3 regions of the Cytobacillus sp. FSL M8-0252 genome follow, and region 1 is predicted to be linked to each of the others. Evidence: a T-box and tRNA genes for the amino acid it is inferred to sense, from the RefSeq annotation. Region 1 holds a T-box; the other regions hold tRNA genes.

Region 1 (3,241 bases):
TAATCATGTACATTTCAATTTTATCTAATTTTACAGTGTCTTTATCCCAATAAGTGTCGCTCTTTTCAAGAGTGATTTGGTCACTATGAGACCATTCAGCTAAGTGGAAAGGTCCGTTTGTCGTATAATTTTCACCAGCATCTGTTGCCCAGTCTGGATTTTCTTTTGCGATTTTACTATTTACTGGTAAATAAGTATAGAAAGCTGTTAGTTCAAGAAAGTAAGGTGTTGGGTTTGCTAGTGTAACTTCTAAAGTTTTTTCATCTACAGCTTTAACGCCAACATCATCTAAGCTACCTTCTCCTGTGTTAGCAGCTTCTGCACCTTCAACATAATATAGTTGATACGCATATGTTGATTGATTAGCTGGGTCTAATGCCCATTTCCATGCATATTCGAAATCTTCTGCAGTTACAGGATCTCCATTTGACCATTGTGCATCTTCACGGATATTAAATGTGTATGTTTTTTGGTCTTCTGAGATTTCCCAATCTTCTGCCATAGCGGCTGCTGGTTTATCGTCTTGACCAATTCGAGTTAATCCTTCTAATACGTTACGAAGAACAGTACCAGAAGTAGAATCTTCAGCCAAACCTGGATTTAATGAAGGTGGTTCAGTATTAATATTTACTTTTAATTCTTGAGGTACATCACTACCTCCATCGCCACCATCTGCATTGTCATCGCCTCCGCCAGCGCAAGCTGCTAGAACCATGCTAGCTAAAAGTAGCATACTTAAAAAGATTGACCATCTTTTTTTCACGGTGAAACCCCCTATTTTTAATTCAAACGATTCTTCACAGAAATAACAGTTGTTCACATAGAGTAGATTGATGAAAAAATCAAACAATTTTTATTATAAAAAAAGAGTTGATTCCTTTATGCATACTAAGGAAAGTAAGTTTATTTTGATAGAACAAATTCCCTCTATTCAGATAATTCAGCTTGAATATTAAAATTTGTATCTATTAGACTACGATAAACTCACCTTTTCATCATTCCATCTACCTGTAACCGAACAAAATGTAATATGTTTGTAAAGATGTCGTTTGGTAGGTTTTATTATAGTTTCTTTAAAAGTTTATTTCAAGCCCGTTTTAAATAATCTAAATTATCTATATTTTTTCAAAAAAATGTCGAAACATGTATTATTATTGTCATGTAAGGGTTTTCATAAGTTTTTATTGGTATATAACAAATAAAAATTTTTTTTGCTGTTATAACGCTCACTTGATTTACTTCTACATATATTATATTATGATTACAAATAAATAATACAAATTGCTGTGAGAAAAGAGTAGTACATTTAAGATGGTTTTAAGAGAGCTTATGGTAGGTGAGAATAAGCAACCTATTAAATCGAATGGACTTTTTGAGCATGAATATATCGATTCACGTTAGACTAACGTTATCTGTCTTTAAGAGATTCACATATGTGAATAATTAGGGTGGCACCGCGGACCATTCGTCCCTAGATTTTTTAGGGATGAGTGGTCTTTTTATATGTTCATTTCTCATAGCAAATAGGAGGATTATGATGAAAAAAACACTCTTTTCTGGTATTCAACCCAGTGGAACAATAACAATTGGTAACTATATCGGGGCATTAAGACAGTTTGTTGAGCTGCAAAATGAGTATGATTGCTACTTTTGTATCGTCGATCAACATGCTATCACTGTTCCACAGGATCGCTTACAACTAAGAAACAATATCCGTAGCCTAGCAGCACTTTATGTTGCGGTAGGCTTAGATCCTAATAAGGCAACTCTATTCGTTCAATCCGAAGTACCTGCACATGCACAAGCCGCATGGATGTTACAATGTATTTCTTATATCGGTGAGTTAGAAAGAATGACGCAGTTTAAAGATAAATCTGCTGGTAAAGAAGCTGTCTCAGCAGGCTTATTAACCTACCCACCACTAATGGCTGGAGATATCCTATTATATGGTACAGATATTGTCCCGGTTGGAGAAGATCAGAAACAGCATTTAGAATTAACAAGAGACTTAGCAGAAAGATTCAACAAAAAATACAATGACATCTTTACGATTCCAGAAGTAAGCATTCCAAAAGTGGGCGCACGAATCATGTCACTTCAAGATCCAACGAAAAAAATGAGTAAATCTGACCCTAATAAAAAAGGATTTATCTCTATTTTGGATGAACCGAAACAAATTGAGAAGAAAATTAAAAGCGCTGTAACAGATTCTGATGGCATCGTTGCTTTTGACAAAGAGAATAAACCTGGCGTTTCAAATTTATTAACGATTTACTCGATATTCTCAGGTGAATCAATTGAAAATATTGTGAATAAATATGAAGGAAAAGGGTACGGTGATTTTAAAGGGGATTTAGCTACAGTAATTATTAGCCACTTAAAACCTATTCAAGATAAATATCATCATCTCATGGAATCAGCAGAATTAGATGAGATATTAGATGCAGGAGCAGAAAATGCCAATAAAGTTGCAGGTAAAATGGTTAAAAAGATGGAAAACGCTATGGGATTAGGAAGAAAAAGGAAACAAAAAAAAGGGACGTTCAAATTAAATTGAGCGTCCCTTTTTGATTTAATTTACCTTTGAACCATTTTCCATTTCCCATAACTTTTCAAAAAAAGGTTGTCCTTTAATGATATTCTCACAAAATCTTTCATGTTTCTTAGACCAACCTATCTTACTGTCTTCATATAAATTCATCCATGCATCATGGAAACCCATTGATTGAATACTTTTATACTCTTCAGGCATCCATTCTGTAAACCAATAGCGAATTTCCGCTTCATTTTCTGAACTATGAAGTTGATCTAGTGCCATAAACATTAATTGTTTGAGCTGCCTTTCCTTCCTTGTCAGGCCTTTCATTAATTCTGGATCTGGAGAAAGAATGTGAAAACTTTTTAGACTCGGCTTTTGTTCAAAAGTATATTCCATTTCATCGTGATTAGAAATCATTTCATATGTAAGTTGTTCTTGTCTTGGTATCAATCTACTCTTTCGAATTGGAATATGATACCCTATTGTATCAACGGCCATAATGCTTGTCCCATCAGTAATGACAAAACAATAATCCAATTGCACTCTTTCATGATTTTTTCTTAAATACGCTTTTTGATACACGTCATTCAATAGCTGTTGTGGTAATTCAGATAAATCATTTTCAATATAATGAAATAGTGCTGGTGTGATCCTTAGTAATGGTACTTGATCCAATAATTCAACTGCATCATCTTTTCGCCA
Region 2 (3,241 bases), 210 kb from region 1:
GCTAGCTTCGGTGGAGGCGTCGGTGGGATACTACCCTGGCTGTATTGAAATTCTAACCCACATCCCTTATCGGGATGGGAGACAGTGTCAGGTGGGCAGTTTGACTGGGGCGGTCGCCTCCTAAAGAGTAACGGAGGCGCCCAAAGGTTCCCTCAGAATGGTTGGAAATCATTCGTAGAGTGTAAAGGCACAAGGGAGCTTGACTGCGAGACCTACAAGTCGAGCAGGGACGAAAGTCGGGCTTAGTGATCCGGTGGTTCCGCATGGAAGGGCCATCGCTCAACGGATAAAAGCTACCCCGGGGATAACAGGCTTATCTCCCCCAAGAGTCCACATCGACGGGGAGGTTTGGCACCTCGATGTCGGCTCATCGCATCCTGGGGCTGTAGTCGGTCCCAAGGGTTGGGCTGTTCGCCCATTAAAGCGGTACGCGAGCTGGGTTCAGAACGTCGTGAGACAGTTCGGTCCCTATCCGTCGTGGGCGCAGGAAATTTGAGAGGAGCTGTCCTTAGTACGAGAGGACCGGGATGGACGCACCGCTGGTGTACCAGTTGTCTTGCCAAAGGCATCGCTGGGTAGCTATGTGCGGAAGGGATAAGTGCTGAAAGCATCTAAGCATGAAGCCCCCCTCGAGATGAGATTTCCCATAGCGCAAGCTAGTAAGATCCCTGAAAGATGATCAGGTTGATAGGTTAGAGGTGGAAGTGTGGCGACACATGCAGCTGACTAATACTAATCGATCGAGGACTTAACCAAAAACGAAAAGCGAAAGCGCCTACCTAGGCGCTGTAGCTGGACAATACGAAATGCGGGCGGCTTCAAGCCGCCGCAGCTAGACAGCACTACGTAAGTAGTCGCGTCAGCACGCATTCAGGCGATTACTCAAAACAATCTTCTTCAACATTACCTAGTTTTCAGAGAATGATTTAAAATTTCTCTTGAAAATTTTATTAAAGACGTTATAATAATATATGTCTTTAAAAAGTCCGGTGGCGATAGCGAGAAGGTCACACCCGTTCCCATACCGAACACGGAAGTTAAGCTTCTAAAGCGCCGATGGTAGTTAGGGGCTGTCCCCTTGTGAGAGTAGGAAGTTGCCGGGCATACATACTATTAAATTATTCCGCAGTAGCTCAGTGGTAGAGCATTCGGCTGTTAACCGAACGGTCGTAGGTTCGAATCCTACCTGCGGAGCCAATGGAGAGCTGTCCGAGCTGGCCGAAGGAGCACGATTGGAAATCGTGTAGGCGGTTTATAGCCGTCTCAAGGGTTCAAATCCCTTGCTCTCCGCCATTAAACATATAAATTGGCCCCTTGGTCAAGCGGTTAAGACACCGCCCTTTCACGGCGGTAACACGGGTTCGAATCCCGTAGGGGTCACCATTTTGGAGGATTAGCTCAGCTGGGAGAGCATCTGCCTTACAAGCAGAGGGTCGGCGGTTCGATCCCGTCATCCTCCACCATTCATATTATCGCGGGGTGGAGCAGTCCGGTAGCTCGTCGGGCTCATAACCCGAAGGTCGCAGGTTCAAATCCTGCCCCCGCAATTTGGTCCGGTAGTTCAGTTGGTTAGAATGCCTGCCTGTCACGCAGGAGGTCGCGGGTTCGAGTCCCGTCCGGACCGCCACTACATAAATTCACACAAATTAATTTAAAACATATTGTAAAACGTATAAGTTTTGGCTCAGTAGCTCAGTCGGTAGAGCAAAGGACTGAAAATCCTTGTGTCGGCGGTTCGATTCCGTCCTGAGCCACCATTTGCCGGCCTAGCTCAATTGGTAGAGCAACTGACTTGTAATCAGTAGGTTGGGGGTTCAAGTCCTCTGGCCGGCATTGTTTTTTATGGAGGGGTAGCGAAGTGGCTAAACGCGGCGGACTGTAAATCCGCTCCTTCGGGTTCGGCAGTTCGAATCTGCCCCCCTCCACCATCTAGGGGTATAGTTTAATGGTAAAACGAAGGTCTCCAAAACCTTTGATGTGGGTTCGATTCCTACTACCCCTGCCAATTATGGCGGTTGTGGCGAAGTGGTTAACGCATCGGATTGTGGTTCCGACATTCGTGGGTTCGATTCCCATCAGCCGCCCCATTATTTTAAATTCACATTTTTTGCTTTCATGCATAGAATATACAAATGGGCTATAGCCAAGTGGTAAGGCAACGGATTTTGATTCCGTCATTCGCAGGTTCGAACCCTGCTAGCCCAGCCAGATCTGCGGAAGTAGTTCAGTGGTAGAACATCACCTTGCCAAGGTGAGGGTCGCGGGTTCGAATCCCGTCTTCCGCTCCAAGTAGTTATTTATATTGATGGCGGCATAGCCAAGTGGTAAGGCAGAGGTCTGCAAAACCTTCACCACCGGTTCAAATCCGGTTGCCGCCTCCAATACATATTCACTCATTTTTATACACCTCATGCCGGGGTGGCGGAACTGGCAGACGCACAGGACTTAAAATCCTGCGGTAGGTGACTACCGTACCGGTTCGATTCCGGTCCTCGGCACCATAATTAAATAAAAGAATATTTGCCGGTGTGGCGGAATTGGCAGACGCGCACGACTCAAAATCGTGTTCCATCACGGAGTGTCGGTTCGACCCCGACCACCGGTATTTGCGGGTGTAGTTTAGTGGTAAAACCTCAGCCTTCCAAGCTGATGATGAGGGTTCGATTCCCTTCACCCGCTTATATGGAAGTTAAGGACTGTAGACAATCTCTATTTATTAGCAGATTGTCTACAGTTTTTTTTAGTTGAAGTGATTAGTTTTGTTGTTTTTTACTAACCTTAACGAAGTGCATAATGAGTGAAGAGAATGGATGAAAGGCTTCAGTAACGAGAAATGCATTCTCCTTAAAAAATATATGCAGAATACAGGTTGGTTAACAAGAAATATGTTGGAAATGAAAACTTTTCGGATTGATGGTTGACAGGATAGCTTTTATTAGATAAAATTTTCTTTGAAGTTGATAATCATTATCAATGACATGATGATGATCTAAAATGTTCGGATGGAGTGAATGACCTTGTCTAGATTATTTACTGAAGACTTAAGAATTGCATACGGTGATAGAGAGATTGTGAAGAACTTAAACATGATGATACCAGACGGTGAGATTACGGCTATTATTGGGCCGAATGGTTGTGGTAAATCGACTGTCTTAAAGACGATTGCAAGAATTATCCAAGCCAAAGCTGGGTCTGTATATCTTGATGGTAAGCAAATCAGTAAGGAATCGACAAAAGCGAT
Region 3 (3,241 bases), 2.2 Mb from region 1:
GTCTCCCTGAGTAACAGTAACTTCCAAGCGTACTTCTTCGTTCCTTTTAATCTGACTTGGTATCGAGATACTGGCATCGATTGCAGCAGGAACTGATCCTTCCCCACCACTAGAGTTTGCATCATTCTCTGCATTTCCACAAGCAGCAAGAAAAATAATCATAATTACAGAAAAGGTTGATATCCACTTCTTCATAAAAAGCCCCTCTTTCTTAAACATCTAATCTTTCTCATCTATATTACTAATAATATGTGTTAGAAAAGTGAAATAATTTGTTAATGAGAGAAATATGTAAAATAAAGAAAATATAGGTATAAAAAAAGATTTATTTGGAGAAACTTCTATTACAAGTGTAAATCCCCCTTTTTAGCTTCCATTCATGGAAGCTTTTTTTTTGTACTTATCTACAAAGCTTTCAACTAGATGCCTAGAAGCTTAATTTAAAATTAATCATACAAAAAAAGCTCATAAACCTTATAGAAGATTTAAGAGCTTTGACGCGCCTTAGAGGATTCGAACCTCTGACCCACAGCTTAGAAGGCTGTTGCTCTATCCAGCTGAGCTAAAGGCGCAAACTAAAATATGTATGGCTCCGCAGGTAGGATTCGAACCTACGACCGTTCGGTTAACAGCCGAATGCTCTACCACTGAGCTACTGCGGAATAATATAAATGGTGGGCCTAAATGGACTCGAACCATCGACCTCACGCTTATCAGGCGTGCGCTCTAACCAGCTGAGCTATAGGCCCCTATTTAAGCGGGTGAAGGGAATCGAACCCTCATCATCAGCTTGGAAGGCTGAGGTTTTACCACTAAACTACACCCGCATTTAAGAACTTCAACATACCGGTGGTCGGGGTCGAACCGACACTCCCGAAGGAACACGATTTTGAGTCGTGCGCGTCTGCCAATTCCGCCACACCGGCATAAAGGCAACACCCGGATTTGAACCGGGGATAAAGGTTTTGCAGACCTCTGCCTTACCACTTGGCTATGCTGCCATAACTGGGCTAGTAGGGTTCGAACCTACGAATGACGGAATCAAAATCCGTTGCCTTACCACTTGGCTATAGCCCAATAAAATGTTTAAAAATGGGGCGGCTGATGGGAATCGAACCCACGAATGTCGGAACCACAATCCGATGCGTTAACCACTTCGCCACAACCGCCATAATTGGCAGGGGTAGTAGGAATCGAACCCACATCAAAGGTTTTGGAGACCTTCGTTTTACCATTAAACTATACCCCTAGATGGTGGAGGGGGGCAGATTCGAACTGCCGAACCCGAAGGAGCGGATTTACAGTCCGCCGCGTTTAGCCACTTCGCTACCCCTCCAAAAAAGACTAAATGGTGGCTCAGGACGGAATCGAACCGCCGACACAAGGATTTTCAGTCCTTTGCTCTACCGACTGAGCTACTGAGCCAAAATAATAAATATGTAAATGGCGGTCCGGACGGGACTCGAACCCGCGACCTCCTGCGTGACAGGCAGGCATTCTAACCAACTGAACTACCGGACCAGATTGCGGGGGCAGGATTTGAACCTGCGACCTTCGGGTTATGAGCCCGACGAGCTACCGGACTGCTCCACCCCGCGATAATAAATATTAATGGCGGAGGAAGAGGGATTCGAACCCCCGCGGGCTTTAACACCCCTGTCGGTTTTCAAGACCGATCCCTTCAGCCAGACTTGGGTATTCCTCCATTAATAAAAAAGCAATAGCGGCGGAGGGGATCGAACCCCCGACCTCACGGGTATGAACCGTACGCTCTAGCCAGCTGAGCTACACCGCCATAAAATATATTGTTAAAAATTAAATTGGTGGAGCCTAGCGGGATCGAACCGCTGACCTCCTGCGTGCAAAGCAGGCGCTCTCCCAGCTGAGCTAAGGCCCCTAAAAAGTATTCGTGGTCGGGAAGACAGGATTCGAACCTGCGACCCCTTGGTCCCAAACCAAGTGCTCTACCAAGCTGAGCTACTTCCCGAAATAAAACGCGCCCGAGAGGAGTCGAACCCCTAACCTTTTGATCCGTAGTCAAACGCTCTATCCAATTGAGCTACGGGCGCATATGGAGCGGAAGACGGGATTCGAACCCGCGACCCTCACCTTGGCAAGGTGATGTTCTACCACTGAACTACTTCCGCAAATATTCATTATAAAATACTAATGCGGGTGAAGGGAGTCGAACCCCCACGCCTTGCGGCGCCAGATCCTAAGTCTGGTGCGTCTGCCAATTCCGCCACACCCGCAAATATAAATGGTGAGCCATGAAGGACTCGAACCTTCGACCCTCTGATTAAAAGTCAGATGCTCTACCAACTGAGCTAATGGCTCGTACAAAGGACGAGTGGTGCCGGCCAGAGGACTTGAACCCCCAACCTACTGATTACAAGTCAGTTGCTCTACCAATTGAGCTAGGCCGGCAAATAAACACAAAAATGGTGGAGGATGACGGGATCGAACCGCCGACCCTCTGCTTGTAAGGCAGATGCTCTCCCAGCTGAGCTAATCCTCCAAAATGGTGACCCCTACGGGATTCGAACCCGTGTTACCGCCGTGAAAGGGCGGTGTCTTAACCGCTTGACCAAGGGGCCAAAAAATAACCCCAAAAATTGGGGTAGTTTGCCCGGCAGCGTCCTACTCTCACAAGGGGACAGCCCCTAACTACCATCGGCGCTGAGAAGCTTAACTTCCGTGTTCGGTATGGGAACGGGTGTGACCTTCTCGCTATCGCCACCGGACTATGAAATTGTAAGGGAATCGTTCCCTCAAAACTAGGTAATGTTGAAGAAGATATTTATGAGTAATCGCCTATGCGTTGCTGATGCGACTACTTACGTAGTGCTGTCTAGCTGCGGCGGCTTGGAGCCGCCCGCATTTCGTATTGTCCAGCTACAGCGCCTAGGTGCTCGAGGTCATAAGTCAAATTTGTCATGAGGTTAAAGAACAAGCTCCTGTCAAATCTGTCTTATGCTTGTCGCACCTGTGCAAGGCGCTTTCGCTTTTCGTTTTTGGTTAAGTCCTCGATCGATTAGTATTAGTCAGCTACATGTGTCGCCACACTTCCACCTCTAACCTATCAACCTGATCATCTTTCAGGGATCTTACTAGCTTGCGCTATGGGAAATCTCATCTCGAGGGGGGCTTCATGCTTAGATGCTTTCAGCACTTATCCCTTCCGCACATAGCTACCCAGCGATGCCTTTGGCAAGACAACTGGTACACCAGCGGTGCGTCC

The links. The T-box of region 1 lies ahead of trpS (tryptophan--tRNA ligase). A T-box ahead of a tRNA ligase gene usually reads a tRNA of that ligase, here a tRNA-Trp.
Region 2: it encodes a tRNA-Trp, which carries the amino acid that the T-box ahead of trpS (tryptophan--tRNA ligase) is inferred to sense. The anticodon was not compared.
Region 3: it encodes a tRNA-Trp, which carries the amino acid that the T-box ahead of trpS (tryptophan--tRNA ligase) is inferred to sense. The anticodon was not compared.

Annotation. Positions count from the first base shown of each region.
Region 1 is NZ_JBBOWZ010000001.1:1,751,019-1,754,259, reverse strand. It holds gene MKX83_RS09030 (peptide ABC transporter substrate-binding protein) at 1-763, opposite strand, end outside; T-box leader at 1,278-1,476, shown strand; gene trpS (tryptophan--tRNA ligase) at 1,538-2,557, shown strand; gene MKX83_RS09020 (YjbA family protein) at 2,573-3,241, opposite strand, start outside.
Region 2 is NZ_JBBOWZ010000001.1:1,544,573-1,547,813, forward strand. It holds rRNA gene MKX83_RS07945 (23S ribosomal RNA) at 1-756, shown strand, start outside; rRNA gene rrf (5S ribosomal RNA) at 986-1,103, shown strand; tRNA gene MKX83_RS07955 (tRNA-Asn) at 1,123-1,197, shown strand; tRNA gene MKX83_RS07960 (tRNA-Ser) at 1,200-1,293, shown strand; tRNA gene MKX83_RS07965 (tRNA-Glu) at 1,309-1,383, shown strand; tRNA gene MKX83_RS07970 (tRNA-Val) at 1,388-1,463, shown strand; tRNA gene MKX83_RS07975 (tRNA-Met) at 1,474-1,547, shown strand; tRNA gene MKX83_RS07980 (tRNA-Asp) at 1,551-1,627, shown strand; tRNA gene MKX83_RS07985 (tRNA-Phe) at 1,682-1,757, shown strand; tRNA gene MKX83_RS07990 (tRNA-Thr) at 1,761-1,833, shown strand; tRNA gene MKX83_RS07995 (tRNA-Tyr) at 1,845-1,928, shown strand; tRNA gene MKX83_RS08000 (tRNA-Trp) at 1,932-2,005, shown strand; tRNA gene MKX83_RS08005 (tRNA-His) at 2,012-2,087, shown strand; tRNA gene MKX83_RS08010 (tRNA-Gln) at 2,134-2,208, shown strand; tRNA gene MKX83_RS08015 (tRNA-Gly) at 2,214-2,288, shown strand; tRNA gene MKX83_RS08020 (tRNA-Cys) at 2,308-2,381, shown strand; tRNA gene MKX83_RS08025 (tRNA-Leu) at 2,413-2,501, shown strand; tRNA gene MKX83_RS08030 (tRNA-Leu) at 2,523-2,605, shown strand; tRNA gene MKX83_RS08035 (tRNA-Gly) at 2,609-2,679, shown strand; gene MKX83_RS08040 (ABC transporter ATP-binding protein) at 3,018-3,241, shown strand, end outside.
Region 3 is NZ_JBBOWZ010000001.1:3,969,975-3,973,215, forward strand. It holds gene MKX83_RS20050 (FixH family protein) at 1-195, opposite strand, end outside; tRNA gene MKX83_RS20055 (tRNA-Arg) at 499-572, opposite strand; tRNA gene MKX83_RS20060 (tRNA-Asn) at 588-662, opposite strand; tRNA gene MKX83_RS20065 (tRNA-Ile) at 673-749, opposite strand; tRNA gene MKX83_RS20070 (tRNA-Gly) at 757-827, opposite strand; tRNA gene MKX83_RS20075 (tRNA-Leu) at 845-926, opposite strand; tRNA gene MKX83_RS20080 (tRNA-Cys) at 931-1,001, opposite strand; tRNA gene MKX83_RS20085 (tRNA-Gln) at 1,006-1,077, opposite strand; tRNA gene MKX83_RS20090 (tRNA-His) at 1,094-1,169, opposite strand; tRNA gene MKX83_RS20095 (tRNA-Trp) at 1,176-1,249, opposite strand; tRNA gene MKX83_RS20100 (tRNA-Tyr) at 1,253-1,336, opposite strand; tRNA gene MKX83_RS20105 (tRNA-Phe) at 1,350-1,425, opposite strand; tRNA gene MKX83_RS20110 (tRNA-Asp) at 1,445-1,521, opposite strand; tRNA gene MKX83_RS20115 (tRNA-Met) at 1,525-1,598, opposite strand; tRNA gene MKX83_RS20120 (tRNA-Ser) at 1,613-1,705, opposite strand; tRNA gene MKX83_RS20125 (tRNA-Met) at 1,722-1,795, opposite strand; tRNA gene MKX83_RS20130 (tRNA-Ala) at 1,822-1,897, opposite strand; tRNA gene MKX83_RS20135 (tRNA-Pro) at 1,911-1,987, opposite strand; tRNA gene MKX83_RS20140 (tRNA-Arg) at 1,996-2,069, opposite strand; tRNA gene MKX83_RS20145 (tRNA-Gly) at 2,073-2,147, opposite strand; tRNA gene MKX83_RS20150 (tRNA-Leu) at 2,171-2,252, opposite strand; tRNA gene MKX83_RS20155 (tRNA-Lys) at 2,262-2,337, opposite strand; tRNA gene MKX83_RS20160 (tRNA-Thr) at 2,352-2,427, opposite strand; tRNA gene MKX83_RS20165 (tRNA-Val) at 2,443-2,518, opposite strand; tRNA gene MKX83_RS20170 (tRNA-Glu) at 2,523-2,597, opposite strand; rRNA gene rrf (5S ribosomal RNA) at 2,628-2,744, opposite strand; rRNA gene MKX83_RS20180 (23S ribosomal RNA) at 3,015-3,241, opposite strand, start outside.